Regions from separate parts of the Streptomyces sp. NPDC097107 genome, predicted to be linked through region 2. Evidence: riboswitches for the same ligand, from Rfam matches in the RefSeq annotation. Region 2 holds a riboswitch; the other holds the start of a gene.

Region 1 (14,266 bases), on a different contig from region 2:
CGAACATCCTCAGCATGGCGCGCCTCGCCGGCGTGCCGCTCTTCCTGTGGCTGATCCTGCGGCCCGAGTTCGGCGGCCCGCAGAGTGACGGCTGGGCGTTGTTGGTACTGGCCCTGAGCGGAGTCAGTGACTACCTGGACGGGAAGCTCGCGCGGCGCTGGAACCAGATCAGCCGCCTCGGCCGTCTCCTGGACCCCGCCGCTGATCGGCTTTACATTCTGTCCACTCTGGTCGGCCTCACCTGGCGGGAGATTCTCCCGCTCTGGTTGACTCTTGTACTGCTTGCCCGGGAAGCGGTGCTGCTCGTGATGGTGGGCATCCTGCGACGCCACGGCTATCCGCCGCCGCAGGTGAACTTCCTGGGGAAGGCCGCCACGTTCAACCTCATGTACGCCTTCCCGCTGCTTCTGCTCAGTGATGGAAGCGGGTGGATCGCGTCACTTGCCGCTGTTTTCGGATGGGCGTTCGCCGGGTGGGGTACAACCTTGTATTGGTGGGCAGGTGTTCTCTACGTGGTACAGGTCCGCCGTTTGGTCCGTGCGAACACCATGGCCGACTGAACTCACCGATTGTGCGGCCCCAGCGGCCGGATGGCCCCCACGGCAAAAGTGCGGGACGCTGGTCGGGTGAAGTCGGTCAATCCGTCGTCTTTTAGAGGAGGACGCTTCCGACATGAAGGCCGTCGTGATGGCTGGAGGCGAAGGCACGCGCCTTCGTCCCATGACCTCAAGCATGCCCAAGCCGCTCCTGCCGGTGGCCAACCGGCCGATCATGGAGCACGTTCTGAGGCTGCTCAAAAGGCATGGGCTCAACGAGACCGTCGTCACCGTCCAGTTCCTGGCCTCGCTGGTCAAGAACTACTTCGGTGACGGCGAAGAGCTCGGAATGGAGCTCACCTACGCCAATGAGGAGAAGCCACTCGGTACCGCCGGAAGCGTCAAGAACGCCGAGGAGGCGTTGAAGGACGATGCGTTCCTCGTTATTTCCGGCGATGCCCTGACCGACTTCGACCTCACCGACCTGATCAATTTCCACAAGGAGAAGGGTGCGCTCGTCACCGTGTGTCTGACACGCGTGCCCAACCCCCTGGAATTCGGCATCACCATCGTCGACGAAGAGGGCAAGGTCGAGCGGTTCCTGGAGAAGCCGACCTGGGGACAGGTCTTCTCGGACACCGTGAACACCGGTATCTACGTCATGGAGCCCGAGGTATTCGACTACGTCGATCCCGACGTGCCCGTGGACTGGTCCGGTGACGTCTTCCCGCAGCTGATGAAGGAAGGGAAGCCCGTCTACGGCTACATCGCCGAGGGCTACTGGGAGGACGTCGGCACCCACGAGAGCTATGTGAAGGCCCAGGCAGACGTACTGGAGCGCAAGGTCGACGTCGACATCGACGGCTTCGAGATCTCACCCGGCGTCTGGGTGGCCGAGGGCGCCGAGGTTCATCCCGACGCCGTGCTCCGCGGGCCCCTCTACATCGGCGACTACGCCAAGGTAGAGGCCGGTGCCGAAATCCGGGAGCACACGGTCGTCGGCTCCAACGTCGTCGTGAAGAGCGGTGCCTTTCTGCACAAGGCCGTCGTTGCCGACAACGTGTACGTCGGGCCGCACAGCAACCTTCGGGGCTGTGTCGTCGGGAAGAACACCGACATCATGCGTGCCGCGCGGATCGAGGACGGCGCGGTCATCGGGGACGAGTGCCTGGTCGGTGAGGAATCGATCATCCAGGGCAACGTCCGGGTCTACCCGTTCAAGACCATCGAGGCCGGTGCCTTCGTCAACACCTCGGTCATCTGGGAGTCCCGGGGCCAGGCACACCTCTTCGGCGCCCGCGGGGTGTCCGGCATCCTGAACGTGGAGATCACGCCGGAACTGGCGGTGCGGCTGGCCGGCGCCTATGCGACCACGTTGAAGAAGGGCTCCACCGTCACCACGGCCCGCGACCACTCGCGTGGTGCCCGCGCGCTGAAGCGGGCGGTGATCTCCGCCCTGCAGGCCAGCGCCATCGACGTACGGGACCTGGAGAACGTACCGCTGCCCGTGGCGCGGCAGCAGACCGCGCGGGGCAGTGCCGGCGGCATCATGATCCGGACCACGCCCGGAGTGCCGGACTCCGTCGACATCATGTTCTTCGACGGACAGGGCGCCGACCTGTCGCAGGGCAGTCAGCGGAAGCTGGACCGGGTGTTCGCGCGACAGGAGTACCGGCGGGCGTTCCCGGGAGAGATCGGGGACCTGCACTTCCCGTCCAGTGTGTTCGACTCGTACACCGGGTCGCTGCTGCGGAACGTCGACATCACGGGGATCGCCGAATCCGGGCTCAAGGTGGTCGTGGACGCGTCCAACGGCAGCTCCGGGCTGGTACTGCCCAGCCTCCTCGGCAAGCTGGGTGTCGACTCGCTGACCATCAACCCGGGTCTCGACGAGTCCAGGCCGACCGAGTCGGCCGACATGCGGCGGTCGGGGCTGGTGCGCCTCGGGGAGATCGTGGCGTCCTCCCGGGCCGCGTTCGGCGTGCGCTTCGACCCGGTCGGTGAGCGGCTGTCGCTCGTCGACGAGAAGGGCCGCATCATCGAGGACGACCGTGCGCTGCTGGTGATGCTCGACCTGATCGCGGCCGAGCGGCGCAGTGGCCGGGTCGCGCTGCCGGTGACGACCACCAGGATCGCCGAGCAGGTGGCGGCCTACCACGGGACCCAGGTCGAGTGGACGACCACCTCGCCCGACGACCTGACGCGGGTCGGCGGCGAGGAAGGCGCGATCTTCGGCGGAGACGGCAAGGGCGGCTTCATCGTCCCGGAGTTCAGCAGCGTCTACGACGGTACGGCCGCCTTCGTGCGGCTGATCGGGCTGGTGGCGCGGACGCAGCTCACGCTCAGCCAGATCGACGCGCGGATCCCGCGGGCGCACGTCCTGAAGCGTGATCTGGCAACTCCGTGGGCGGTCAAGGGCCTGGTCATGCGGCGGGTCGTCGAGGCGGCCGGAGACCGCTTCGTGGACACCACGGACGGCGTGCGTGTGGTGGAGACCGACGGACGCTGGGTGATGGTGCTGCCCGATCCGGCGGAGGCGGTCACCCACCTGTGGGCCGAGGGCCCCGACGACGCGTCCGCGCAGGCGCTGCTCGACGAGTGGTCCGCGGTGGTGGACAGCGCGGGCCGTTAGGGGAACGTCGCACTCGTGCGTGCCGGACAAGTGTCCCCAAGGGGGCCTGTCCGGCACGCCGGTGGGGCCGTTCGGAGGTAGTGGCCGTGGCGTGCGACGATGTGCGGCATGCCGCAGCAACCCCCCGTTCGGAGCACACTCACGCGGCCCGCGCGCCCGGACGCGTCCATGTCCTTGCTCACCAACGTCATGGACCACAGCCTCGACGACGGATACGCCGAGGCCGCCACGCGGAAGAAGGCCGAGGGCACCGGCGGAATGCCCAAGACCCTCCGCGCCAAGCTCGGACTGGCCGCCGGGCTGGTGCTGGCCGCCCTGGTCGTCACGGTCGGCGCGGCCCAGGCGCGAGTCGCGGCTCCGGCCGTCGCCAAGGAGCGCGAAGAGCTCATCGACCGCATCGAGGGCGAGACCTCGACGGCCGACAAGCTCGAGGAGAGCGTCGACAAGCTGCGCCAGGACGTGGGCGCGCGGCAGCGCGAGGCGCTCGAGAAGAACGGCGACAGCGACCGCTCCGACCTGATGGGCGTCCTGTCGGGCGCGGTCGAGGTGCACGGCCCGGGTGTGAAGCTCGTGGTGAACGACGCCAAGGACACGGGCACGGGCGGTGACGGGCAGCCGCGTGGCACCTCCGGGTTCTCCGACACGGGCCGGGTACGGGACCGGGACATGCAGCGCGTGGTCAACGGGCTGTGGGAGTCGGGGGCCGAGGCGATCTCCATCAACGGGCAGCGGCTGACAGCACTGTCCGCGATCAGGGCCGCGGGAGACGCGATACTGGTCGACAACAGGCCGCTGGTGCCGCCGTACACGGTGCTCGCGGTGGGGGACGGCGAGGGGCTCAGCGCCCGGTTCCAGGACAGCGCCGACGGGCTGTATCTGCATGCCCTGCAGGAGAACTACGGCATCCGGACCGCCATCTCCGTCGCGGACGACCTTGAGCTGCCGGCCGCGACGAGCGTGATCGTACGTACAGCACAGCCGATAACCGAGAAGGGCACATCGTGATCGCCGTACTGGGCCTCGTCGTGGGAGTCGTGGCCGGCCTGCTGGTCCGGCCCGAGGTGCCGGCGGCCGTCGAGCCGTATCTGCCGATCGCCGTCGTGGCGGCGCTCGACGCCGTCTTCGGTGGTCTGAGGGCCATGCTCGACGGCATCTTCGACGACAAGGTCTTCGTGGTGTCGTTCCTGTCGAACGTGGTCGTGGCCGCACTGATCGTGTTCCTGGGCGACAAGTTGGGCGTCGGGGCCCAGCTGTCCACCGGCGTGGTGGTCGTGCTCGGTATCCGGATCTTCTCCAACGCCGCGGCGATCCGACGCCACGTCTTCCGGGCGTGAGACCGATGAGCGACCACGACGAGCAGAGCGCGAACAGGCTGCGCAAGGAGCTGCCCGACGAGGTGCCGGCGTCGTCGTCGGCAGAGCCGCGGGCGGCGGAGTCCCAGGCGGCGGAGTCCCAGGCGGCGGAGGCCCGGGCGGCCAAGGCCCCGGCCGCCGGCGCCGCGATCGGGGAGCGACCGGAGCGGCGGTCCGATCCGGAGCCGGGACTGACCGGTAGGCAGCGGCTTTTCAAGGGACTGTGGCCGCCGCGCCTCACCCGGGCCCAACTCATCGTCGCCGTGCTCCTGTTCGGCCTCGGTTTCGGCCTGGCGGTCCAGGTGGCGTCGAACAGTGACAGCGACGACGCGCTGCGCGGCGCCAGGCAGGAGGATCTGGTCCGCATCCTCGATGAACTGGACGACCGTACTCAGCGTCTTGAAGACGAGAAGCAGGGCCTCGAGAAGCAGCGCGACGAGTTGGAGAACAGCTCCGACCAGGCAGAAGAGGCCCGCAAGCAGACGCTCGAGAAGGAGCGGCAACTCGGCGTTCTCGCGGGCACCGTGGCCGCGCAGGGGCCCGGCATCACGGTGACGATCGAGGACACGAAGGGGGCGGTCGAGGCGGACATGCTGCTCAACGCGATACAGGAGCTGCGCGCGGCCGGCGCGGAGGCGATCCAGGTGAACGGCGTACGGGTGGTCGCCGGCACGTACCTCACGGACTCCGAGGAGAGCGTGAGCGTCGACGGGAACAAGATCAACGCGCCCTATCGTTTCCAGGCCATCGGCAAGCCGCAGGACCTCGAACCGGCTCTCAACATTCCTGGAGGTGTCGTGCAGACTCTGGAGAAGGAACAGGCCACCGTTACCGTTGAGCGGTCGAGCAAGATCGTCGTGGACGCCTTGCGAGCGGTGAAGCGGCCTGACTACGCTCGGTCGTCCTCCCAGTGAACCGGCGGTGCATGGGGGAAGACCGGCGAGGGCATGAGGTTGCGGGGGGTCGGCGCACCGATTGGGTGGTGCGTGGTGGAAACTGTCTGGTGGAGACGGACGTTGTGAAGGTGTCCGGGTCGGTCAGTACGGTCAGTCAGGGTTCGTCCTGCCCCACGGGCGGGTCTGTTTCGGTCAAGGGGAATCGCCCGTGAAGTTGTTTGCGAAGTTGTTCGGCAAGAGCGCGCGAGAGGGTCGCGAGAACGCGACCGCTCGCCATCGGGCACAGCCTGATGCGGAGGGCGGGCGCCCGATGTTCCGGGACCAGGTGGCTGGTCCGGGCGGTGGCATTTCCGGTGGTCAGGGCGCGCCGTCTGTTGACCCTGCGCAGTCCGGCGACATAGGTTTCGGGCAACCGTCAACTGCGGGTGGAGGGTTTGCCCCCGGTCCGTACGCGTCGAACGCCCCGGCGGGGCAGCCGCGGCAGGAGGATCCGTCCATGTCGGCCCTGGTGTGTACGAGGTGCGGTAACCGCAACGCGGAGAACAGCCGCTTCTGCTCCAACTGCGGCGCGCCCCTGCGCGCCGGGGCGGTTCCGGAGCGTGCGTCCGAGACGACCTCCACGATCTCCATCTCCGGCCTGGAGGCGTACGACGCCGAGGTCACCGGTCAGACGGCGATGCCGGCGCTCTCTCCCGAGGCGCAGGCGGCGGTCGACGCGCTGCCGCTCGGCTCGGCGCTCCTGGTCGTGCGCCGCGGTCCGAACTCCGGAAGCCGCTTCCTGCTGGACGGTGAGCTGACCACCGCCGGGCGTCATCCGCAGAGCGACATCTTCCTGGACGACGTGACGGTCTCGCGTCGGCACGTGGAGTTCCGCCGCAGTCCGGACGGGTCGTTCACGGTGGCCGATGTCGGCAGTCTGAACGGCACGTACGTCAACCGCGAGCGCATCGACCAGGTCGCGCTGTCGAACGGCGACGAGGTGCAGATCGGCAAGTACCGGCTGGTCTTCCACGCGAGCCAGCGGGGTTACTGACCTGCCCCCGGGCACCGCCCGGGGAACCTCCAGGGAAGGTCCATGCTTCAAACACCGAGCGGCGGTGCCGGGCACGGCACCGCCGCCACGGACAGTGGGCTGATGAGCATCGGCGCCGTGCTGAACGCGCTGCGTGACGAGTTCCCCGACGTCACCATCTCCAAGATCCGCTTTCTGGAGTCGGAAGGCCTCGTCGAGCCGCGGCGGACCCCGGCCGGGTACCGCAAGTTCAGCGCACACGACGTCGAGCGCCTCGGCCAGGTGCTGCGCATGCAGCGGGACCACTATCTGCCGCTGAAGGTGATCCGCGAGCACCTGGACGCGATCGAACGCGGCGAGGCCGTGCCGTTGCCGACTCTGGGCCGGCAGCGGGACGGGGAGACCGTACCGGAGCCCTCCGAGGGGCCCACGGCGGCCCGGATCGGGCGGGACGAGCTGCTCGCCGCGGCCCGGATCGGCGACCAGGAACTGAAGGAGTGGGAGTCTTACGGGCTCCTCGCTCCGCTGCCCGACGGGGCGTACGACGCCGAGGCGGTCACCGTGGCCTCACTGGTGGTGGAGCTGGGACGGTTCGGTATCGAGCCGCGGCACCTGCGGGTGATGAAGGCCGCCGCCGACCGGGAGGCCGGGCTCGTTGACCAGGTGGTGGCGCCGCTGAAGCGACACCGCAACCCCCAGACCAGGGCACACGCGGAAGCGCGCACCAAGGAGCTGGCGGGGCTGGCGGTGAAGCTGCACGCGGCGCTGGTGCAGACCGCCCTCGGCGTGCGGCTGCCCTGAAACGGGCGCCCGGAGCCCCGAACGCCCACCCCGACCCCGGCCCGACTACCCAAATGTCCCGGGCACGGCCTAGGGTTGCTGTGTGAACGAGCTCGATGTCGTAGGTGTCCGGGTCGAGATGCCCTCCAACCAACCGATCGTGCTGCTGCGCGAGGTGGGGGGCGACCGTTACCTCCCCATCTGGATCGGGCCGGGGGAGGCGACGGCGATCGCCTTCGCCCAGCAGGGCATGGCTCCCGCACGGCCGCTGACCCACGACCTCTTCAAGGACGTGCTGGAAGCCGTCGGCCAGGAGCTCACGGAAGTACGCATCACGGACCTGCGTGACGGGGTCTTCTACGCCGAGCTGGTCTTCGCGAGCGGTGTCGAGGTGAGTGCCCGGCCGTCCGACGCCATAGCGCTGGCCCTGCGCACCGGAACGCCGATCTACGGCAGCGACACGGTGCTCGACGACGCCGGCATCGCCATCCCGGACGAGCAGGAGGACGAGGTGGAGAAGTTCCGCGAGTTCCTCGACCAGATCTCGCCGGAGGACTTCGGGACCAGTAACCAGTGAGGCGCGCGGACCGGAGCGGTCCAGGGTGCCGTACGGCCCTTGACCGGGCACATTCGGCCAGCCTTTCCCCGCGGCCGGGTACGCGAAACCACTCGTAGGGTGATTATCACTCGGCGTGCCGAGTGTGGCGATCGTTGACGCACCCTTGGTGACTGCCTACCGTCGAGGAGGCAGGTCAAGGACGGAGGTCGGCGTGAGAATCAGCGGCGACGGTACGGCTGGGGGTGGCCCCGGGCAGAGCCTTGGGGCAAGCGGTCCGTACCCTCCCCCGAGCTCTCGGCTCCGCGCCGGCGGGGGGCATCCCCAGCACGGTGTGGCGGCCGACCCTGTTCCGCAGCGACCGGCTGCCGTCCCGAGCAGCGGAGGGGCGACGTCCATGACGTCCGAGCAGATCGGCTACCGCGGGCCGACGGCCTGCGCGGCCGCCGGTATCACCTACCGGCAGCTCGACTACTGGGCTCGTACGGGCCTGGTCGAGCCCAGTGTGAGACCCGCGCACGGTTCCGGGACGCAGCGTCTGTACAGCTTCCGCGACGTGGTCGTGCTGAAGATCGTCAAGCGCTTCCTCGACACCGGGGTGTCACTGCAGAACATCCGCACCGCCGTCCAGCATCTCCGGGAGCGCGGCTTTCGCGACCTGGAGCGGATGACGCTGATGAGTGACGGGGCCACGGTCTACGAGTGCACCTCGCCCGACGAGGTGCACGCCCTGCTCCAGGGCGGTCAGGGCATCTTCGGGATCGCCGTCGGCGTGGTCTGGCGGGACGTGGAGAGCGCGCTGTCGCAGCTGCACGGGGAGCGGATCGACACGGGGGAGACCCTGGTCGGACACAATCCGGCGGACGAGCTGGCGCGGCGGCGCAACCGGGCCGTCTGAACACCGCCGAACTCGGCACCCCCCTGCTGGGCCGGGACATTGTCAGTGGCGTAGGGCAGCATCGGAGATGTGAGAGCCGCGCCCACGATCCTGCATCTCGACATGGACGCCTTCTTCGCCTCGGTGGAGCAGGCCTCCAAGCCGAGCCTGCGCGGGAAGGCCGTCGTGGTGGGCGGCCTCGGACCGCGCGGTGTGGTCGCCACCTGCTCGTACGAGGCGCGGGTCTTCGGCGTCCACTCGGCGATGCCCATGGGCCAGGCCCGGCGGCTGGCACCCAACGCCGCGTACCTGGTCCCGCGCTTCGAGCTCTACCGGTCGATCAGCGAGCAGGTGATGCGGCTGCTGCGCGGGCTGTCGCCGCTGGTGGAGCCACTGAGCCTGGATGAGGCCTTCGTGGACCTGGAGGCCGGCGGGGTGGCCTGGGACGCGGCGTCGGCGCGGCTGGCCGGCACCAAACTGCGTACGGACATCCGCGCCGTCACCGGCCTCACCGGTTCCGTGGGGCTGGCCGCCTCCAAGATGCTCGCCAAGATCGCCTCGGAGGAGGCCAAACCCGACGGGCTGGTCCTGATCCCGCCGGGGACGGAACGGGCCAAGCTGGAGCCGATGACCGTGCGGACGCTGCCCGGCGTGGGGCCGGCCACGGGAGACCATCTGCGGCGGGCCGGGATCACCACGGTCGGCGACATCGCCGAGGCCGGCGAGGACGAGCTCGTACGGCTGCTGGGCAAGGCGCACGGGCACGCCCTGTACGCCATGGCCCTGGCCCTCGACGAGCGACCCGTGGTGGCCGAGCGGGAGACCAAGTCGGTGTCGGTCGAGGACACCTATGACGTGGACATCCACGACCGGGTGCGGGTCGGTGTGGAGGTGGGGCGGCTGGCCGATCGGTGCGTGCGGCGGCTGCGCGGTTCCGGGCTGTCCGGGCGGACCATCGTGCTCAAGGTGCGCAGGTACGACTTCTCCACACTGACGCGCTCCGAGACGCTGCGTGGCCCCACGGACGACCCGGGGGTGGTGCGGGAGGCCGCGGCCCGCCTGTTGGACTCCGTGGACACCACCGGCGGCGTGCGGCTGCTCGGGGTCGGCGTCAGCGGGCTCGCCGACTACACGCAGGAGGACCTGTTCGCACAGGCTGCGGGGGAGCGGGCCGACGAAGTCGCCGAGGAGCCCGACGCCGAGTCCGTCCAGGAGGACCGGCCGACCCCCGCCCCCGAGCGCCGGTGGCCGTCGGGGCACGACGTGCGGCACGTGGAGTACGGACACGGGTGGGTGCAGGGCAGCGGGCTGGGGCGGGTGACCGTGCGGTTCGAGACGCCGTACTCGGAGACCGGCCGGGTGCGGACCTTCCCGGTGGACGATCCGGATCTGGCGCCGGCGGAACCGCTGCCACTGGTCCCGGCCGTGCCGCGAAGACCCGGGGAGGGCGGGCCGACGACCACGGAGGCCGCCCCGGACCTCGGCGGGGAGACCGACGCGGAGACCGGCCCGGCGGGGTCGGCGCGCCTGGCTCCCGGCTAGGACCTCGCCTCGTCCGGCGGATCAGGCCGCAGGAAGCCGGCGGCGTCAGCCCTCTTCTTTGCCCTGGCCGGCCAGCTTGCCGAAGTCGTGGTCGGGGAGCGGGGGCGGAGCGGCGACGTCGAGACCGTAGTGGTGGTAGAGCTGGAGTTCCTGTTCCGGCGAGAGGTGGCGGCCGACGCCGAAGTCGGGGGCCTCCTTGATCAGGGCCCGGTCGAAGGGCACGCGCAAGGTGCCGTCGGACAACTCGCTCGGCTCCAGGGGAACGAAGGCGTCCCGGCTGAACAGGCCGGTGCGTATGGCCGCCCACTCGGGGACGCCGGTGGCGTCGTCGAGATAGACCTCGTCGACGGTACCGATCCGGGTGCCGTTGCGGTCGAACGCCTTGCGGCCGATCAGGTTGCGCGGGTCGATGTCGGTACGCACGGGGCCCTCCACTTGGTCGCACTGGGGTCGCGCACCAGCCGATCCACCAGCCGCCGAAATCATCCGTAGTACTACAAAAGAGCACATATGGCCGGTCGGCCACTCGAAGGTTCGTGCGTCGGCCTCGCTGGTACGCTGGCAAACGGCTGCTGACCCCGCGCGGGAGAGTCCTCCGGACACCATCGGAGGCGCCGAAGGAGCAAATCCTCCCCGGAATCTCTCAGGCTCACGTACCGCGCGGACGAGGTCACTCTGGAAAGCAGGGCGGGTGTCGACGGCTTCCGCTCTCACCGACGGTGAAAGCCGGGAGCGCCCTCGGGCCCACCCGGTGAAGCTCTCAGGTTGAGATGACAGAGGGGGAGGCCGTACGGGTACCCGCGCCGTGGTGCCCCTCGAAGGTCGTCAGACCAGGAGGCCTCCGCAATGACCGCCCATCGCACCCCGCTCTCCGAGCTCGAACAGGCAATGCCGTTCGAGCAGCGCCACATCGGCCCCGATCACGAGGCACGGGCCAAGATGCTCGCGCAGGTCGGTTACGGTTCGCTCGACGAGCTGACGGCCGCCGCGGTGCCGGATGTGATCAAGAACGCAGACGCGCTGGACCTGCCCGGCGCGCGGTCCGAGGCCGAGGTGCTGGCCGAGCTGCGCTCCCTGGCCGACCGCAACCAGGTCCTCGACTCCATGATCGGCCTCGGCTACTACGGCACCTTCACCCCGCCGGTCATCCTGCGCAACGTCATGGAGAACCCGGCCTGGTACACCGCGTACACGCCGTACCAGCCGGAGATCTCCCAGGGCCGTCTCGAGGCCCTGCTGAACTTCCAGACGATGGTCGCCGAGCTGACCGGCCTGCCCACCTCCGGCGCCTCGCTGCTCGACGAGGGCACCGCGGCCGCCGAGGCCATGGCGCTCTCCCGGCGCATGGGCAAGAACAAGAAGGGCCTGTTCCTGGTCGACGCGGACGCCCTGCCGCAGACCATCGCCGTGATCCGGACCCGCGCGGAGCCGACCGGTGTCGAGGTCGTCGTCGCCGACCTGAGCGAGGGCATCCCGGCCGAGGTCGCCGAGCGGGAGATCAACGGCGTCCTGATCCAGTACCCCGGCGCCTCCGGTGCCGTACGCGACATCAAGCCGGTGATCGACCGGGCGCACGAGCTCGGCGCCCTGGTCACCGTCGCCGCCGACCTGCTCGCCCTGACGCTGCTCACCTCGCCCGGCGAGCTGGGCGCGGACATCGCCATCGGCACGACGCAGCGCTTCGGTGTGCCGATGGGCTTCGGCGGGCCGCACGCCGGTTACATGGCGGTGCGCGAGAAGTTCGCCCGCAGCCTGCCCGGTCGCCTGGTCGGCGTCTCCGTGGACGCCGACGGCAACAAGGCCTACCGCCTCGCCCTGCAGACCCGCGAGCAGCACATCCGCCGCGAGAAGGCCACCAGCAACATCTGCACCGCGCAGGTGCTGCTCGCCGTGATGGCCGGCATGTACGCCGTGTACCACGGGCCCGAGGGGCTGCGAGCCATCGCGCGCCGCACCCACCGGTACGCCTCGATCACCGCCGCGGGCCTCTCGGCCGGTGGCGTCGAGGTCGTGCACGGCGCCTACTTCGACACGGTCACCGCGCGGGTGCCCGGCCGGGCCGACGCGATCGTCCACGCCGCCCGCGAGAACGGCATCAACCTGCGGCTCGTCGACGCCGACCACCTGTCGTTCGCCTGCGACGAGACCACCACGCGCGCCCAGGTCGGCGGCGTGTGGAACGCCTTCGGCGTCGAGGGCGACATCGAGGCGCTGGATGCGGCGACGGAGGAGACGCTCCCCGAGGCGCTGCTGCGCGGCGACGACTTCCTGACCCACCCGGTCTTCCACCAGCACCGGTCCGAGACCGCGATGCTGCGTTACCTGCGCCGCCTCGCCGACCGCGACTACGCGCTCGACCGGGGCATGATCCCGCTGGGCTCCTGCACCATGAAGCTCAACGCGACCACCGAGATGGAGCCGGTCACCTGGTCCGAGTTCGGGCAGCTGCACCCCTTCGCCCCCGCCGAGCAGGCGCAGGGCTACCTCACGCTCATCCGTGAGCTGGAGGAGCGGCTCGCCGAGGTCACCGGGTACGACAAGGTGTCACTCCAGCCGAACGCCGGGTCGCAGGGCGAGTTCGCCGGTCTGCTCGCCGTACGCGCCTACCACCGCGCCAACGGCGACGACCAGCGCACCGTCTGCCTCATCCCGTCCTCCGCGCACGGCACCAACGCCGCGAGCGCCGTCATGGCCGGCATGAAGGTCGTCGTCGTCAAGACCGCCGAGGACGGCGAGATCGACGTCGAGGACCTGCGCGCCAAGATCGAGAAGCACCGCGACGAGCTGTCCGTGCTGATGATCACCTACCCCTCCACGCACGGCGTCTTCGAGGAGCACGTCGCCGACATCTGCGCTCGGGTGCACGACGCCGGCGGTCAGGTCTACGTGGACGGCGCCAACCTCAACGCCCTGGTGGGCCTCGCCAAGCCCGGTCACTTCGGCGGCGACGTATCGCACCTGAACCTGCACAAGACCTTCTGCATCCCGCACGGCGGCGGCGGTCCCGGCGTCGGCCCCGTGGCCGTACGGTCGCACCTGGCGCCGTACCTGCCCAACCACCCGATGCAGCCGGCGGCCGGTCCGCAGACGGGCGTCGGCCCGATCTCGGCGGCGCCGTGGGGCTCGGCGGGCATCCTGCCGATCTCGTGGTCGTACGTCCGGCTGATGGGCGGCGAGGGCCTCAAGCGCGCCACGCAGGTGGCGGTGCTCTCCGCCAACTACATCGCCAAGCGCCTGGAGCCGCACTTCCCGGTGCTGTACAACGGCCCCGGCGGGCTGGTCGCGCACGAGTGCATCATCGACCTGCGCCCGCTGACCAAGACGACCGGCGTGAGCGTCGACGACGTCGCCAAGCGGCTGATCGACTACGGCTTCCACGCGCCGACGATGTCGTTCCCGGTGGCCGGCACGCTGATGATCGAGCCGACCGAGTCCGAGGACCTGGCCGAGCTGGACCGGTTCTGCGAGGCGATGATCGCCATCCGCGCGGAGATCGAGAAGGTCGGTTCCGGCGCCTGGTCCGCGGACGACAACCCGCTGCGGGGCGCGCCGCACACCGCCGGTGCGCTGGGCGGTGAGTGGGACCACGGGTACACGCGCGAGGAGGCCGTCTTCCCGGCCGGGGTGTCCGCCGCCGAGAAGTACTGGCCGCCGGTGCGCCGCGTCGACCAGGCCTTCGGTGACCGGAACCTGGTCTGCTCCTGCCCGCCGCTGGACGCCTACGAGGACTGAGCCGCCGGTGCGGGAGAGGCTCCGCGCAGGCCCGGGACGGCCTTGCGCGGAGCCTCTCACCGTGTGTCACGCGGTGGCCAGCGACACCTCCGTCGACTTGACCAGCGCGACGACGGGAACGCCGACGGACAGCCCCAGGTCGTCGGCGGCCTCCCGGGTGATCGCGGCGGTCAGTTCGGCGCCCTCGACCGCGACCCGGACGGAGGCCATGGCGCCGCCGGTGGTGAGGGCGGTGACCGTGCCGGGCAGCCGGTTGCGGATGGACAGGCCCTCGACGCGGCCGGTCGCCACCGACACCTCCGTGGACTTCACCAGGGCGCGGACCTCGGTCCCGGCGGTGAGGGAGAGGTC
Region 2 (14,266 bases):
CCTGGTGATCTAGGGGAACCGCCGGAGCACACGGCCCGGCAAACGACCAGGAGACCACCATGCTCACCACTCTCACCGACCTCCTCCCCGCGACCGGACCCCTGCCCTGGACACTGATCACCGCCCTGTGCATCTGGATCACCGTCTACATCGTCATCGTCGGCGTCGCCCTGCTCCACCCCCGCCGCGCCCGTCGGCGGGAAGCCCGCAAGATCCTCGACTGCCACTTCCCCCTCTCCAGGACCCTGTGACCTCCCCGGCCAGGTGTCTGTGGGATGGCGACAAGGACCGTTCCGGAGCCACGGGCCAGTCGCTGACCGGACATAGCCGGTCACGAGCAGCCACCAGGGGAGCGCACGGGGAGCGGGGACGCCTTTGGACAGTGCAACACGGACCGGCACCCGCCGGACCTGCACCGGTGGTCTGATCAGGCAAAACGGTACTCGGCAACACCAGCCGACACAGCCCGGCACGATCACTAGCGTGCTCGTCATGCGTAGGTCTCGGGTTCGAAACCTGAAGACAGTGCTGGCCCGGTTAGGGTCAGAGCTGCAGGCGCCCCCGGTCGCACATGGTGGTTTCAGGAACCGGGAGCCGTCTCCTCCAGGAAACGTTCCACCTCGCGGGCCATGCCGGAATCAGCCGCTGACGCGCGAGAGTTCCTTCCCGTTGAGCCCTCGTGGATGCCAAGTCCGCCGACCCAGACGTATCCGAACGCTTGCTCACCGTCGATCTCTGGACTGATTTGGATGTCCAGTTGCCGCAACTGCGTGGGGGGTGCGGTGGCGTAGACGGTGGCCGTCGCCCGCCGTTGCGGGTAGAGGTTGAAGCCTCGGATGTCGCTGGAGCCGTACTCATCCACGAAGGCGCCGTGGCCGTCTCGTCCCACACGGACGTCAATGTGGCGGGGATGGTCGCACAAAACGATGGAGAGATGTGTGGAACGGTGGTTCTCGAACGTCACCTGGAACGAGATGTACGTCAGCCCCTTCGCCTCGTCCCTACGACCCTGCGGAGGCACTCCCCTCGTGAGGGTGTGCACCCGTACACGCAGGCCGGCCCACTCATCGGACTGATAGTCCTGCCAGTCTCCGATGACGTTCGGCGCTTCCATGATCCCCCTCTGACTGATCACGTCAGCTTACGTCCCGCGTTCGTCTCCCCCGCTGCGTGGAGCGAAGGAGAGGGCCTTGAACGTTATGCCGAATGGTGGCTTCGCCGGTCCCTTCGAGGGATTGGGGCCCTGGTCCCGGGCCCCGGAAGGCTGCTTGCGCAGGGATATCCCAGGGACTTTTCAGGGACTTTCGCGTCTGTCCCAGGGCCGATCCAGGGACTTTCCGCCGTGCAAGCAGGGAAGGCCCTGACAGCGCTGAAAGATATAAACGCGCTGGTCAGGGCTTAAATCCTCAGCACTCGATGATGTTCACCGCGAGCCCGCCGCGCGCCGTCTCCTTGTACTTCACCGACATGTCCGCGCCGGTGTCCTTCATGGTCTTGATGACCTTGTCGAGGGACACCTTGTGGGACCCGTCGCCCCGCATCGCCATCCGCGCCGCCGTGACCGCCTTGACCGCGGCCATGCCGTTGCGCTCGATGCACGGGATCTGGACGAGGCCGCCGACCGGGTCGCAGGTCAGGCCGAGATTGTGCTCCATGCCGATCTCGGCGGCGTTCTCCACCTGCTCCGGGGAGCCGCCCAGCACCTCGGCGAGCGCGCCGGCCGCCATGGAGCAGGCCGAGCCGACCTCGCCCTGGCAGCCGACCTCGGCGCCGGAGATGGAGGCGTTCTCCTTGAAGAGCATGCCGATCGCACCCGCGGCAAGGAGGAAACGGACCACGCCCTCCTCGTCGGCGCCGGGCACGAAGTTCATGTAGTAGTGCAGGACCGCCGGGATGATGCCCGCCGCGCCATTCGTCGGGGCGGTGACGACCCGCCCACCGGCCGCGTTCTCCTCGTTCACGGCCATGGCGTAGAGGGTGATCCACTCCATGGACAGGGCCTGCGGGTCGCCCTCCGAGCGCAGCTTGCGCGCGGTGTTGGCGGCGCGGCGGCGGACCTTGAGGCCGCCCGGCAGGATGCCCTCGCGGGACATGCCGCGGTCGACGCACGCCTGCATCACACGCCAGATCTCCAGCAGGCCCTCGCGGATCTCGTCCTCGTCGCGCCAGGACCGCTCGTTCTCCAGCATCAGGGCGGAGATGGACAGGCCCGTCTCCCGGGACAGGCGCAGCAGCTCGTCGCCGGTGCGGAAGGGGTACTTCAGCACCGTGTCGTCGAGCACGATGCGGTCCGCGCCCATCGCGTCCTCGTCGACGACGAAGCCGCCGCCGACCGAGTAGTACGTCTTGGAGAGCACTTCCGCGCCGGCCGCGTCGTACGCCCACAGGGTCATGCCGTTGGCGTGGTAGGGGAGGGCCTTGCGGCGGTGCAGGACCATGTCGTCGTCGTAGGCGAAGGCGATCTCGTGCTCGCCGAGAAGGCGGATGCGGCCCGAGGACTTGATCGTCTCGACGCGCTCGTCCGCCGTCTCCACGTCCACCGTGCGCGGTGAGTCGCCCTCCAGGCCGAGCAGCACCGCCTTGGGCGTGCCGTGGCCGTGACCGGTGGCGCCGAGCGAGCCGTACAGCTCGGCGCGGACCGAGGCGACGGAGCCGAGCAGCTCCTCGTTGCGCAGACGGCGGGCGAACATGCGGGCCGCGCGCATCGGGCCGACCGTGTGCGAGCTCGACGGGCCGATGCCGATCGAGAACAGGTCGAAGACCGAGATGGCCACGGGGACTCCTCAGAACGGGGGTGGTGCAGAGGTGGTGCTTCGGGGTGGGGCGCCGTGCCCGCTCGTGACCGGCACGGCGCCCCCGAACATGCGGGGTGCTACTTGTTCAGACCCGGGTACAGCGGGTGCTTGTCGGCCAGGGTCTTCACCCGGGCCTTGAGGGCCTCCGCGTCGTAGGACGGCTTCAGCGCCTCGGCGATCACGTCCGCGACCTCGGCGAAGTCCTCGGCCGTGAAGCCTCGGGTCGCCAGGGCCGGCGTACCGATGCGCAGACCGGAGGTCACCATCGGCGGACGCGGGTCGTTCGGGACGGCGTTGCGGTTGACCGTGATGCCGACCTCGTGGAGGCGGTCCTCGGCCTGCTGTCCGTCCAGCTCGGAGTCGCGCAGGTCCACCAGGACCAGGTGGACGTCCGTGCCGCCGGTCAGGACGGAGACGCCCGCCGCCTTCGCGTCGTCCCGCACCAGGCGCTCGGCCAGGATGCGGGCACCCTCCAGCGTACGGCCCTGGCGCTCCTTGAAGTCCTCGCTCGCGGCGACCTTGAAGGCGACGGCCTTGGCGGCCACCACGTGCTCCAGCGGCCCACCCTGCTGACCGGGGAAGACGGCGGAGTTGATCTTCTTGGCGAGTTCGGCCGTGGAGAGGATCACACCACCGCGGGGGCCGCCGAGGGTCTTGTGGGTCGTGGTGGTCACCACGTGGGCGTGCGGGACCGGGTTCGGGTGCAGGCCCGCGGCGACCAGACCGGCGAAGTGCGCCATGTCGACCATCAGGTACGCGCCGACCTCGTCCGCGACCTTGCGGAACGCGGCGAAGTCCAGCTGACGCGGGTACGCCGACCAGCCGGCCACGATCAGCTTCGGCCGGGTCTCCTTGGCGAGGCGCTCCACCTCGGCCATGTCGACCTGGCCGTCCTCGCCCACGTGGTAGGGGACGACGTTGTAGAGCTTGCCGGAGAAGTTGATCTTCATGCCGTGGGTCAGGTGCCCGCCGTGGGCGAGATTCAGACCCATGATCGTGTCGCCGGGCTTGAGCAGCGCGAACATCGCGGCCGCGTTGGCCTGGGCGCCCGAGTGCGGCTGCACGTTGGCGTGCTCGGCGCCGAAGAGCGCCTTGACCCGGTCGATGGCGATCTGCTCGACCACGTCGACGTGCTCGCAGCCGCCGTAGTAGCGGCGGCCGGGGTAGCCCTCGGCGTACTTGTTGGTGAGGACCGAGCCCTGGGCCTCCATGACCGCGACGGGCGCGAAGTTCTCGGAGGCGATCATTTCCAGGGTGGACTGCTGGCGGTCCAGCTCGGCGTCGACGGCGGCGGCGACGTCGGGGTCGAGCTCGTGCAGGGGTGTGTTCAGAAGCGACATGCGGTCGTGACTCCTCAGCCGGCGGTGAAGGCGGTGTACTCGTCGGCGGAGAGCAGGTCGGCCGGCTCGTCCGTGACGCGCACCTTGAACAGCCAGCCGCCCTCGAAGGGCGCGGAGTTCACCAGCGACGGGTCGTTGACGACGTCCTCGTTGACCTCGGTGATCTCACCGGAGACGGGGGAGTACAGGTCGGAGACCGACTTGGTGGACTCCAGTTCGCCGCAGGTCTCGCCCGCGGTCACCGAGTCGCCGACCTCGGGGAGCTGGACGAAGACCACGTCACCGAGCGCGTTGGCCGCGTGCTCCGTGATGCCGACCGTCGAGGCGCCGTCCTCGGCGCCCGACAGCCACTCGTGCTCCTTGCTGTAGCGCAGCTGCTGGGGGTTGCTCATGGCCTAAATTCTCCTGTACGCGAGGGAGTGCGGGTGAAGGGGGCTGCTGATGAGGGGAACTGCTGACACCGCTGGTGAGCAGCGAGGACGCGCGCGGGACTACAGGGCCCCGCCGCCCGGTGCCAGTGTGCAGTGTCTACTTCTGGCGCTTGTAGAACGGCAGCGCCACGACCTCGTACGGTTCGTGGCTGCCCCGGATGTCCACGCCGACACCCGAGGTGCCCGGCGCCGCGTGCGCGGGGTCGACGTACGCCATGGCGATCGGCTTGCCCAGCGTCGGGGACGGCGCGCCGGAGGTGACCTCGCCGACGACCTCGCTACCGGCGACGACCTGGTACCCGGCGCGCGGGACCCGGCGGCCCTCGGCGACCAGACCGACCAGGACGCGGGGCGGGTTCTGCTCGGCCCGGGAAGCGGCCTCGGTCAGCGCGGCACGCCCGACGAAGTCGCCCTCCTTCTCGAACTTCACCACCCGGCCGAGCCCGGCGTCGAAGGGCGTCAGCGCGGTCGTCAGCTCGTGCCCGTACAGCGGCATGCCCGCCTCCAGGCGGAGCGTGTCCCGGCAGGACAGACCGCACGGGGCCAGCCCGGCGCCCTCGCCCGCCTTGGTCAGCGCCTGCCACAGCTCCACGGCGTGCTCCGGCCGCACGAACAGCTCGAAGCCGTCCTCGCCGGTGTAGCCGGTGCGCGCGATGAGCGCCGGGACGCCCGCGACCGTGCCGGGCAGCCCGGCGTAGTACTTCAGGCCGTCCAGGTCGGCGTCGGTGAGCGACGCGAGGATGCCCGGGGACCTGGGGCCCTGAACGGCGAGCAGCGCGTAGGCGTCGCGGTCGTCGCGCACCTCGGCGTCGAAGCCGGCGGCCCGCTCGGTCAGCGCGTCCAGCACCACCTGGGCGTTGGAGGCGTTGGCGACCACCATGTAGTGAGAAGAGGCGGCCTCGGTCTCGCCCAGCCGGTAGACGATCAGGTCGTCCAGGATGCCGCCGTCCTCGCGGCAGATCATGGTGTAGCGGGCGCGGCCCGGCTTCACGCTGCCGATGTTGCCGACCAGCGCGAAGTTCAGCAGCTCGGCGGCCTGTGCACCGGTGACCGTGATCTCACCCATGTGCGAGAGGTCGAAGAGCCCGGCCCGGGTGCGCACCGCGACGTGCTCGTCGCGCTCGGAGCCGTAGCGCAGGGGCATGTCCCAGCCGGCGAAGTCGGTCATCGTCGCGCCCAGCGCGCGATGCGTGGCATCGAGCGCGGTACGGCGGAGTTCTGTACTGCTCATCGGTCGGTCGTCTCCCAGGACAGGACGTGGCGAGGTCGATCCTCCCCATCTGTCATCGAAACCTGAGAGGTTCGCCACGACCACCGGAGTACGGCGACCAGGACTTGCACCTTGGGTGGGGCAGCCCGTCGAGGGGCGGCCCGCTTTTCAGATGTGCCTCGCCCGCGCGGTAACGGTGCCTGAGAGATTCAAGGGAGGGACTTGCTCCTTCGGCGCCCCGGCGCGGCCGGGGACTCTCCCGCGCGGATTCAAACGGCCGGTATGCAGTTGGCGCCGCCATCATTGCACGCCCGGCCGATCCATGGCAGACCGTGATCTGTAACCGGCCTGTGGCAGTAAGCGCACGAAAACGCGAGACCTGCGCATTACCTTCTCTTTACACTCGACGGGGATGGTGACTCGTGAACCGCCCCAGGGGAGGACGATCACGGTGAACAGGACCACGGCGTACGCCACGAACTCGGGTCTCGCGCTGCCCAAGCAGCCCGTCGCCCCGGCACCGGAGGCGTGCGCCGAACTGCCCGCACCCGTCGTCCGCGACCTGCGGGACCGGGACGGCCGCAGCCCGCACGCCCTGCTCTTCGGGCCCCGGGACCTCGTGGTGATCACCGGCCTGCCCGGCAGCGGCAAGTCCACGCTGATGGAGCGCACCGTGCGCGGACCGCGCATCGACTCCCAGGACACCCGCGACCGCTGGGACCGCCGCATGCCGCGCTTCCTGCCGTACGGGCTCTACCGCCCCCTCGTCCGCCTCGCCCACTACGCCGGACTGCGCAGGGCGCTGCGCTCCGGCGAGGGCGTCGTCGTGCACGACTGCGGCACCCAGGCCTGGGTGCGCGGCTGGCTGGCCCGCGAGGCCCGCCGCCGTGACGGCACCCTGCACCTGCTGCTGCTCGACGTCGACGCCGGTGAGGCCCTGGCCGGGCAGCGCGAGCGCGGCCGGGGCGTGTCGCGGTACGCGTTCCTGCGCCACCGCACGGCCAGCACCCGCCTGCTGCGCGCGGTGACCGAGGGCACCCTGCCCGCCGGCTGCACCTCGGCGATCCTCCTGGACCGGGCGGCGGCCGACACCCTCCGCCGAATCGGGTTCACGGGGTGACGCACCGTAGGGCGGCGGGGCCGAACGGGTTAGCCTTTTCAGCCACAGCAGCGGTACAGGCAGGCGGTAGGCAGGCAGATGGACTTCCCGGCACAGGCGCACCCCCACCCGCACGGCGGGTGGCCCGGCAACGAGCTGGAGGAGGTGCTGTCCGCCTCCCTCGGCGTGCCGGGCGCCGGCGGCCGGATCGTGGAGGTGCTCGGCCGCAGCTTCCTGTGGATACCCCTGCCGAACGGGGGCGGCCCGAACAGCGGCCCCCTCGACCTCCCCTCGCTGGAGATCGAGGGCCAGGCCTACGTGCCGGTGTTCAGCTCGGAGGAGCAGCTCCGCCAGGCCGCCGGCGCGCAGATGGCGCACACCATCGCCCCCGCCGCGGAGTTCGCCCGCGGCCTGCCCCCGCAGGTCGGCATCGCCGTGAATCCGGACGGCATGGTCGGCATCCCGCTGCCGCCGCCGGCCGTGGCCGAGCTGTGCCGGGCCGGCCGCACCCCGCTGGACGGACCCGCGTCCGGCGGCCGGGTCCGCCTCTTCGAGCCGGACTGGCAGGACGACCCGGTGGACTTCCTGGCCGCGGCCTCCGCCGAGTTCGCCGCCGTCGGCGTCGTGCGCACCGCCCGCCGCTGCCTGGCCGCCGTCGAGACGGCCGACCCCGTCATGTTCGTCGGCGTCGAACTCACCCACTGGGAGGACGACGCCCGCGCCCTTCCCCTGGACGCCCTGGGCCGTGCCTTGACCAAGGCCCCCCTGAAGACCCAGGTCAACCTGGTCCTCCTGGAAGCAGCCCAGGACCCGGTCTGCGACTGGATGCGGGCGAACGTCCGCCCGTTCTACGACCGGAACCTGTGAACGCCGGTGCGGCCAGCGCCGGTAAGGGGCGCGGGGCCATGACATCCGCGGCTCCGCCGCGCGGGCGCGGCAAGCCACGGCGAACCCGCACCCGAAGCCACGGCGAACCCGCACCCGAAGCCACGGCGAACCCGCACCCGAAGCCACGGCGAACCCGCACCCGAAGCCACGGCGAACCCGCACCCGCCCACGGACACCGCCCCCCGAGCTCATAGGCGCCCCCCACCCGGCGGAGCCTTAAGCTGGTTCCCTAACCGGGAACTTCTCGAAGGGGCGATACACGTGAGCGCCAGCGGCACCGCGACCGGACAGGTCGAGCACATGCTGCGCCAGGTGACGCCCGGGCGCTACGACGCCTACGAGGCCCTGCTGCGTGCCCTCGCCACCCCCACCTCCGGCCAGGTCTGGATGCTGCTCTGGCACGGCCAGGCCGGCTCCCCGGACGCCCAGTACGGAAACATGGAGGTCGAAGGCTTCGGCTACGCGCCCTGCGTCACCTCCGCCCAGGAGCTGTCGGCCAGCGGCTGGAACCGGTCGTACGAGGTGGTCGACGGCCTGGAGGTGGCCCGCGCCCTCTACCCGGACCACTACGGTCTCTGGCTCAACCCGCACGCCCCCGGCGGCGGCGTCGGTATCCCCTGGCTGGATCTGCGCCGCATCGCCTCCGGCCTGGACCGGCAGCCCGCCGGACCGCTGCGCCTGTCCGAACCGGCCATCGAGGTCCCGCAGTTCTACGCCCTGCTCGCGCAGAACGCACACCGTACCCCGGCGGTCCGCGCGCTTCGCCGCGCCTGGGTGCAGCCGGCGCTGGGCGCGCCCTATCTCGCCATCGGTCTCGACGTGTACGACACCTCGCCGCCGGCCGTCGACGCGGTGCGCGGGATGATGCAGCAGTCCGTCGGCGCGGTGCCGGACGGGCTGCCGGTGTCGACGGTGGCGATGACCGACACCCACGACCCGGTCGCCATGTGGCTGCGCGCCCACGCCCGCCCCTTCTACGACCGCGAGGCCCATGTGGCCGCCCCGGCCCAGGCGCCCGCGGGCGGGTACGGATACCCTCCGGCCGGGGGCCGGTACTGACCGTCGCAGGGCCCGTCCCGCCACCGTGGGCGGACATCTTCGCGCGTAGACGAGGGCGTAAGACACCGCCCTGTCCGCGATGTCCCAACTCGTCCGCGTCCGGCCCTCGTTACCCAGTGTCCGGATAACGGAACACCTCAAACAGCATCACGGTTGCGCATCCATTCCCCGTCAAGTCTGGCTACTGATCGCCAAAGCGTTGAAGACTCCCGCAACAAGGGGTGGCTGTTCGCCCCTGTGTACGACGGACTGATCACGCCGCTACAGCGGCAAGTGCGGGCCGGCTACCGCCGGTTGAGAGGGGTCCCTGCCAGATGACGGCACCATTGCACGAGCCGACCGCGGAAGCGGCCCCGAGTGCGGCCGAGGAAGCGGCGGTTGCCGGCGCCGACGCCAAGGCGGTACAGGGGCGTTCCCTGGGCCGGATCGCCTGGGAGCGACTGAAACGGGACAAGCTGGCCCTGACGGGCGGCATCGTGGTGCTCGTTCTCATCGTGATCGCGGTGCTCGCGCCGGCGATCACCTCCCTCTACGGGCAGGATCCCAACTCGTTCAACGAGGATGCGATCGACCCGCTGTTCGGCACCCCCACGGGGTCGCTGGGCGGCATCAGCGGCGAGCACTGGCTCGGTGTCGAGCCGGTCAACGGCCGCGACGTCTTCGCCCGTATCGTCCACGGCGCCCGGATCTCGCTGCTCGTGGGCTTCCTGTCCGCGCTCGTCGCCGTGGTCATCGGCACCGTTCTGGGTGTCCTGGCCGGCTTCTTCGGCGGCTGGGTCGACGCCCTCATCAGCCGGGTCATGGACGGTCTGCTGGCCTTCCCGCAGCTGCTGTTCATCATCGCGCTGGTCTCCGTCATGCCCGACGACATGCTGGGGCTGAGCGGCACGGGCGTGCGTCTGCTCATGATGATCCTGGTCATCGGCTTCTTCGGCTGGCCCTACATCGGTCGCGTGGTCCGCGGCCAGACACTCTCGATGCGTGAACGGGAGTACGTCGAGGCGGCCCGGTCCCTGGGAGCCGGACGGTTCTACATCCTGTTCAAGGAACTGCTGCCCAACCTGGTGGCGCCGATCATCGTCTACACCACGATGATGATCCCCACCAACATCCTGACCGAGGCGGCACTCAGCTTCCTGGGCGTGGGCGTCAAGCCGCCCACCTCGTCCTGGGGACAGATGCTTTCGAGCGCGATCGACTACTACAAGTCGGATCCCATGTACATGGTGATCCCGGGTGTGGCGATCTTCATCACCGTTCTTGCCTTCAACCTCTTCGGGGACGGCGTGCGCGACGCGCTGGACCCGAAGGGCTCCCGCTGACCTGCCGTACCGGCAAGCGACCCGTGGCACCTGCACGGGGTCTCTCATCTAATCCGGAGGATCCGAGATCGTGACTACCCAACGCACCTCAGGGCGGCGCAAGCAGGCTTTGGCCGCTGCCGCAGTGGTCGCCGCGCTGCTGACCACCGCGGCGTGCGGCGGCGGCGGCGACGACAGCAACGGCGGTTCGAAGAACGGCGCCGCCGGCTTCGACGCGGCCAACAACAAGGTCCTTCAGGCCTCCGAGGCCAAGAAGGGCGGAACGCTGAAGTTCGCCAGCACGCAGGACGCCGACTCGTGGGACACCACGCGCGGCTACTACGGCTTCATGTGGAACTTCTCCCGCTACTACAGCCGCCAGCTCGTCACGAACAAGACGGAGCCGGGCTCGGCGGGTGCCGAGGTCACGCCGGACCTCGCCAGCGGGCTCGCCAAGGTCTCGGACGACGGCAAAACCTACACGTACACCCTGCGTGACGGCGTCACCTGGGAGGACGGCAAGCCGATCACCTCCAAGGACGTCAAGTACGGCATCGAGCGCGTCTGGGCGCAGGACGTGCTGTCCGGCGGCCCGGTCTACCTGAAGGACGTCCTCGACCCCAAGGGCGAGTACCAGGGCCCGTACAAGGACAAGTCCAAGGACAAGCTCGGCCTGAAGGCGATCGAGACGCCGGACGACAAGACCATCGTCTTCAAACTGCCGAAGGCCAACTCCGACTTCGAGGAGATGCTCGCGCTGACCTCGGCGTCCCCGGTCCGCCAGGACAAGGACACCAAGTCGAAGTACGGTCTGCGCCCGTTCTCCTCGGGCCCGTACAAGTTCGAGTCCTACAACCCCGGCAAGGACCTGACCCTGGTCCGCAACACCGAGTGGAAGCAGGATTCGGACCCGGTCCGCAAGGCGTACCCGGACAAGATCACGATCAAGTTCTTCTCCAACGCCAACGACCTGGACGCCCGCCTGCTCGCCGGCGACTACGACATCGACCTGGCCCAGACCGGTATGTCCCCGCAGGGCCGCACCACCGCCCTGAAGGAGCACAAGGGCAACCTGGACAACCCGGTCTCGGGTTACATCCGGTACGCCTCGTTCCCGCAGAACGTGAAGCCGTTCGACAACATCCACTGCCGCAAGGCCGTGCTCTACGGGGCCGACCACGTCTCGCTGCAGACCGCGCGCGGCGGCCCGGTCGCCGGTGGCGACATCGGCACCAACATGCTGCCGCCGTCCGTCCCGGGCTCCGAGGGTCAGAAGTACGACCCGTACGAGATGGCCGGTGCGAACAAGAAGGGCAACGTCGAGAAGGCCAAGGAAGAGCTGAAGGCCTGCGGCGAGCCGAACGGCTTCAAGACCACCATCGCCGTCCGCAACAACAAGCCGGTCGAGGTGGCCACCGCCGAGTCGCTCCAGGCGTCGCTGAAGAAGGTCGGCATCGACGTCGAGATCGACCAGTACGACGGCGCCCAGTACGCCAGCACCGTCGGCAGCCCCTCGAACGTGCAGAAGAAGGGCTACGGCATCATCATCATGGGCTGGGGCCCGGACTTCCCGTCCGTCCAGGGCTACGGTCTGCCGCTGTGGCACAGCAGCTACATCCTCGACAGCGCGAACAACAACTTCGCGATGATCGACGACAAGAAGATCGACGGTCTGTTCGCGGACTACCTCACGCAGCTGGACGACGCCGGCAAGACCAAGATCGCCACGGAGATCAACCACAAGGTGATGGAGGGCGCGTACTACCTGCCCTTCGTCTTCGAGAAGTTCATCAACTGGCGCTCCAGCCGACTGGCGAACGTGTACACCACCGACGGCTACAGCGGTATGTACGACTTCGTCAACCTCGGTCTGAAGTCCTCGAAGTAACCGGTACACCCGCCGTACGGCACGAAAGGCAGGTGAAGGCCGGCGCGGCGTGACCGCGGGCCGCCGGAAGACCTCCGGCGGCCCGCGATCCGCAGCGGGCCGCAACCCGTGCTCGCTTATCTCATCAGGCGGCTGTTCGCCGCCGCAGTGATGCTGGTGGTCATCATCCTGGTGGTCTTCGGCATCTTCTTCCTCGTCCCCAAGTGGGCCGGCGTCGACGTCGCCCTGAGCTTCGTGGGCAAGCAGGCGGACCCCGCCGCCGTCGAGGGGGTGCGACAGAAGCTGGGTCTGAGCGACCCGGTCTTCGTCCAGGCCTGGGAGTTCTTCAAGGGCATCTTCGCGGGCCGCACCTACGCGGCCGGTGGTGACGTCACCCACTGCTCCGCGCCGTGCTTCGGCTACTCCTTCCGTACCGAGCAGTCCGTGTGGCCGGTGCTGACCGAGCGCTTCCCGGTGACCCTGGCTCTCGCGCTCGGCGCGGCCGTCCTGTGGCTGATCTTCGGTCTCGCCGCCGGTGTGCTCTCCGCGCTCAAGCGGGGCACCCTGTGGGACCGCGGCGCGATGGTCGTCGCGCTGGCGGGCGTCTCCCTCCCCATCTACTTCACCGGCCTGCTCAGCCTGGCGATCTTCTCCTACGGACTGGGTTGGATCAACGGCGAGTTCGTGCCCCTGGAGGAGAGCCTCACCGGCTGGCTCGGCGGCATGATCCTGCCCTGGCTCACCCTGGCCTTCCTGTACGCCGCGATGTACGCCCGGATCACCCGGGCCACCATGATGGAGATCCTCGGCGAGGACTACATCCGCACCGCGCGCGCCAAGGGCCTCAAGGAGCAGGTCGTCATCCGCAAGCACGCCATGCGGTCGACCCTGACCCCGCTGCTCACCATGCTCGGCATGGACCTCGGCGCCCTCATGGGCGGCGCGATCCTGACCGAGACCACGTTCAGCCTCCCCGGCCTCGGTCAGAAGGTGCTGGACGCGATCCAGAACCAGGACCTGCCCTTTATCCTGGGCGTCGTCCTGATCACTTCTCTCGCGGTGCTGATCGCCAACCTCGTGGTGGACATCCTGTACGCCGTGATCGACCCCCGAGTGAGGCTCGCATGACCGACCTCAGCAAGAGCGGAGCCGCCGTGGGCGAGCCCACCGGTACTTCGCCCACACCGAAGGCCTTCCTGGAAGTACGCGACCTGAAGGTGCACTTCCCGACCGACGACGGCCTGGTCAAGTCCGTCGACGGGCTCAGCTTCCAGCTGGAGAAGGGCAAGACCCTCGGCATCGTGGGCGAGTCCGGCTCCGGCAAGTCGGTGACCTCGCTCGGCATCATGGGCCTGCACACCGCCGGCCAGTACGGCAGGCGCAAGGCGCAGATCTCGGGCGAGATCTGGCTGGACGGCACCGAGCTGCTGTCCGCCGACCCCGACGAGGTGCGCAAGCTGCGCGGCCGGCAGATGTCGATGATCTTCCAGGACCCGCTGTCCGCGCTGCACCCGTACTACACGATCGGCCAGCAGATCGTGGAGGCCTACCGCGTCCACCACGACGTGGACAAGAAGACCGCCAAGCGCCGCGCCGTGGAGATGCTCGACCGCGTCGGCATCCCGCAGCCGGACAAGCGGGTGGACAGCTACCCGCACGAGTTCTCCGGCGGTATGCGCCAGCGCGCGATGATCGCGATGTCGCTGGTCAACAACCCCGAGCTGCTCATCGCGGACGAGCCGACGACCGCCCTGGACGTGACCGTCCAGGCGCAGATCCTCGACCTCATCCGCGATCTGCAGACGGAGTTCGGCTCCGCGGTCATCATCATCACCCACGACCTGGGCGTCGTCGCCGAACTGGCCGACGACCTCCTGGTGATGTACGGCGGCCGGTGCGTCGAGCGGGGCCCGGCGGAGAAGGTGTTCTACGAGCCCCGGCACCCCTACACCTGGGGTCTGCTCGGCTCGATGCCGCGGCTCGACCGCGACCAGCAGGAACGCCTCATCCCGGTCAAGGGCTCCCCGCCCTCTCTCATCAACCTGCCGTCCGGCTGCGCCTTCAACCCGCGCTGCCCGTACGCCGACGTGCCCAAGGACGACGTCACCCGCACGGTCCGCCCCGAGCTGGCCGAGGTCGGCAGCAAGCACTGGGCCGCCTGCCACATGTCGCAGGAGCAGCGGGAGCGTATCTGGACCGAAGAGATTGCGCCGAAGCTGTGAGCGAGAACGCCAAGGACGAAGCAGTGGCCATCCCTGCGCAGAGCGACGGCACAC

The links. A riboswitch is a leader RNA that binds a small molecule or an ion and turns the genes downstream of it on or off. The one in region 2 is predicted to bind glycine.
Region 1: another riboswitch for glycine. It lies ahead of gcvP (aminomethyl-transferring glycine dehydrogenase); the one in region 2 lies ahead of gcvT (glycine cleavage system aminomethyltransferase GcvT).

Annotation. Positions count from the first base shown of each region.
Region 1 covers NZ_JBIWEF010000006.1:255-14,520, forward strand. Annotated here, with positions in the region: gene ACIQ1J_RS15365 (CDP-alcohol phosphatidyltransferase family protein) at 1-560, shown strand, start outside; gene ACIQ1J_RS15370 (mannose-1-phosphate guanyltransferase) at 673-3,168, shown strand; gene ACIQ1J_RS15375 (DUF881 domain-containing protein) at 3,337-4,173, shown strand; gene ACIQ1J_RS15380 (small basic family protein) at 4,170-4,502, shown strand; gene ACIQ1J_RS15385 (DUF881 domain-containing protein) at 4,508-5,434, shown strand; gene ACIQ1J_RS15390 (FHA domain-containing protein) at 5,496-6,449, shown strand; gene ACIQ1J_RS15395 (MerR family transcriptional regulator) at 6,492-7,229, shown strand; gene ACIQ1J_RS15400 (bifunctional nuclease family protein) at 7,312-7,785, shown strand; gene ACIQ1J_RS15405 (MerR family transcriptional regulator) at 7,979-8,662, shown strand; gene ACIQ1J_RS15410 (DNA polymerase IV) at 8,732-10,183, shown strand; gene ACIQ1J_RS15415 (PRC-barrel domain-containing protein) at 10,229-10,606, opposite strand; glycine riboswitch at 10,757-10,852, shown strand; gene gcvP (aminomethyl-transferring glycine dehydrogenase) at 11,030-13,915, shown strand; gene ACIQ1J_RS15425 (molybdopterin-binding protein) at 13,982-14,266, opposite strand, start outside.
Region 2 covers NZ_JBIWEF010000015.1:119,160-133,425, reverse strand. Annotated here, with positions in the region: gene ACIQ1J_RS30575 (hypothetical protein) at 60-251, shown strand; gene ACIQ1J_RS30570 (hypothetical protein) at 581-1,114, opposite strand; gene ACIQ1J_RS30565 (L-serine ammonia-lyase) at 1,407-2,774, opposite strand; gene glyA (serine hydroxymethyltransferase) at 2,873-4,135, opposite strand; gene gcvH (glycine cleavage system protein GcvH) at 4,150-4,527, opposite strand; gene gcvT (glycine cleavage system aminomethyltransferase GcvT) at 4,664-5,797, opposite strand; glycine riboswitch at 5,955-6,048, opposite strand; gene ACIQ1J_RS30545 (AAA family ATPase) at 6,228-6,896, shown strand; gene ACIQ1J_RS30540 (enhanced serine sensitivity protein SseB) at 6,975-7,742, shown strand; gene ACIQ1J_RS30535 (enhanced serine sensitivity protein SseB C-terminal domain-containing protein) at 8,025-8,822, shown strand; gene ACIQ1J_RS30530 (ABC transporter permease) at 9,137-10,144, shown strand; gene ACIQ1J_RS30525 (ABC transporter substrate-binding protein) at 10,215-12,011, shown strand; gene ACIQ1J_RS30520 (ABC transporter permease) at 12,120-13,118, shown strand; gene ACIQ1J_RS30515 (ABC transporter ATP-binding protein) at 13,115-14,212, shown strand; gene ACIQ1J_RS30510 (ABC transporter ATP-binding protein) at 14,236-14,266, shown strand, end outside.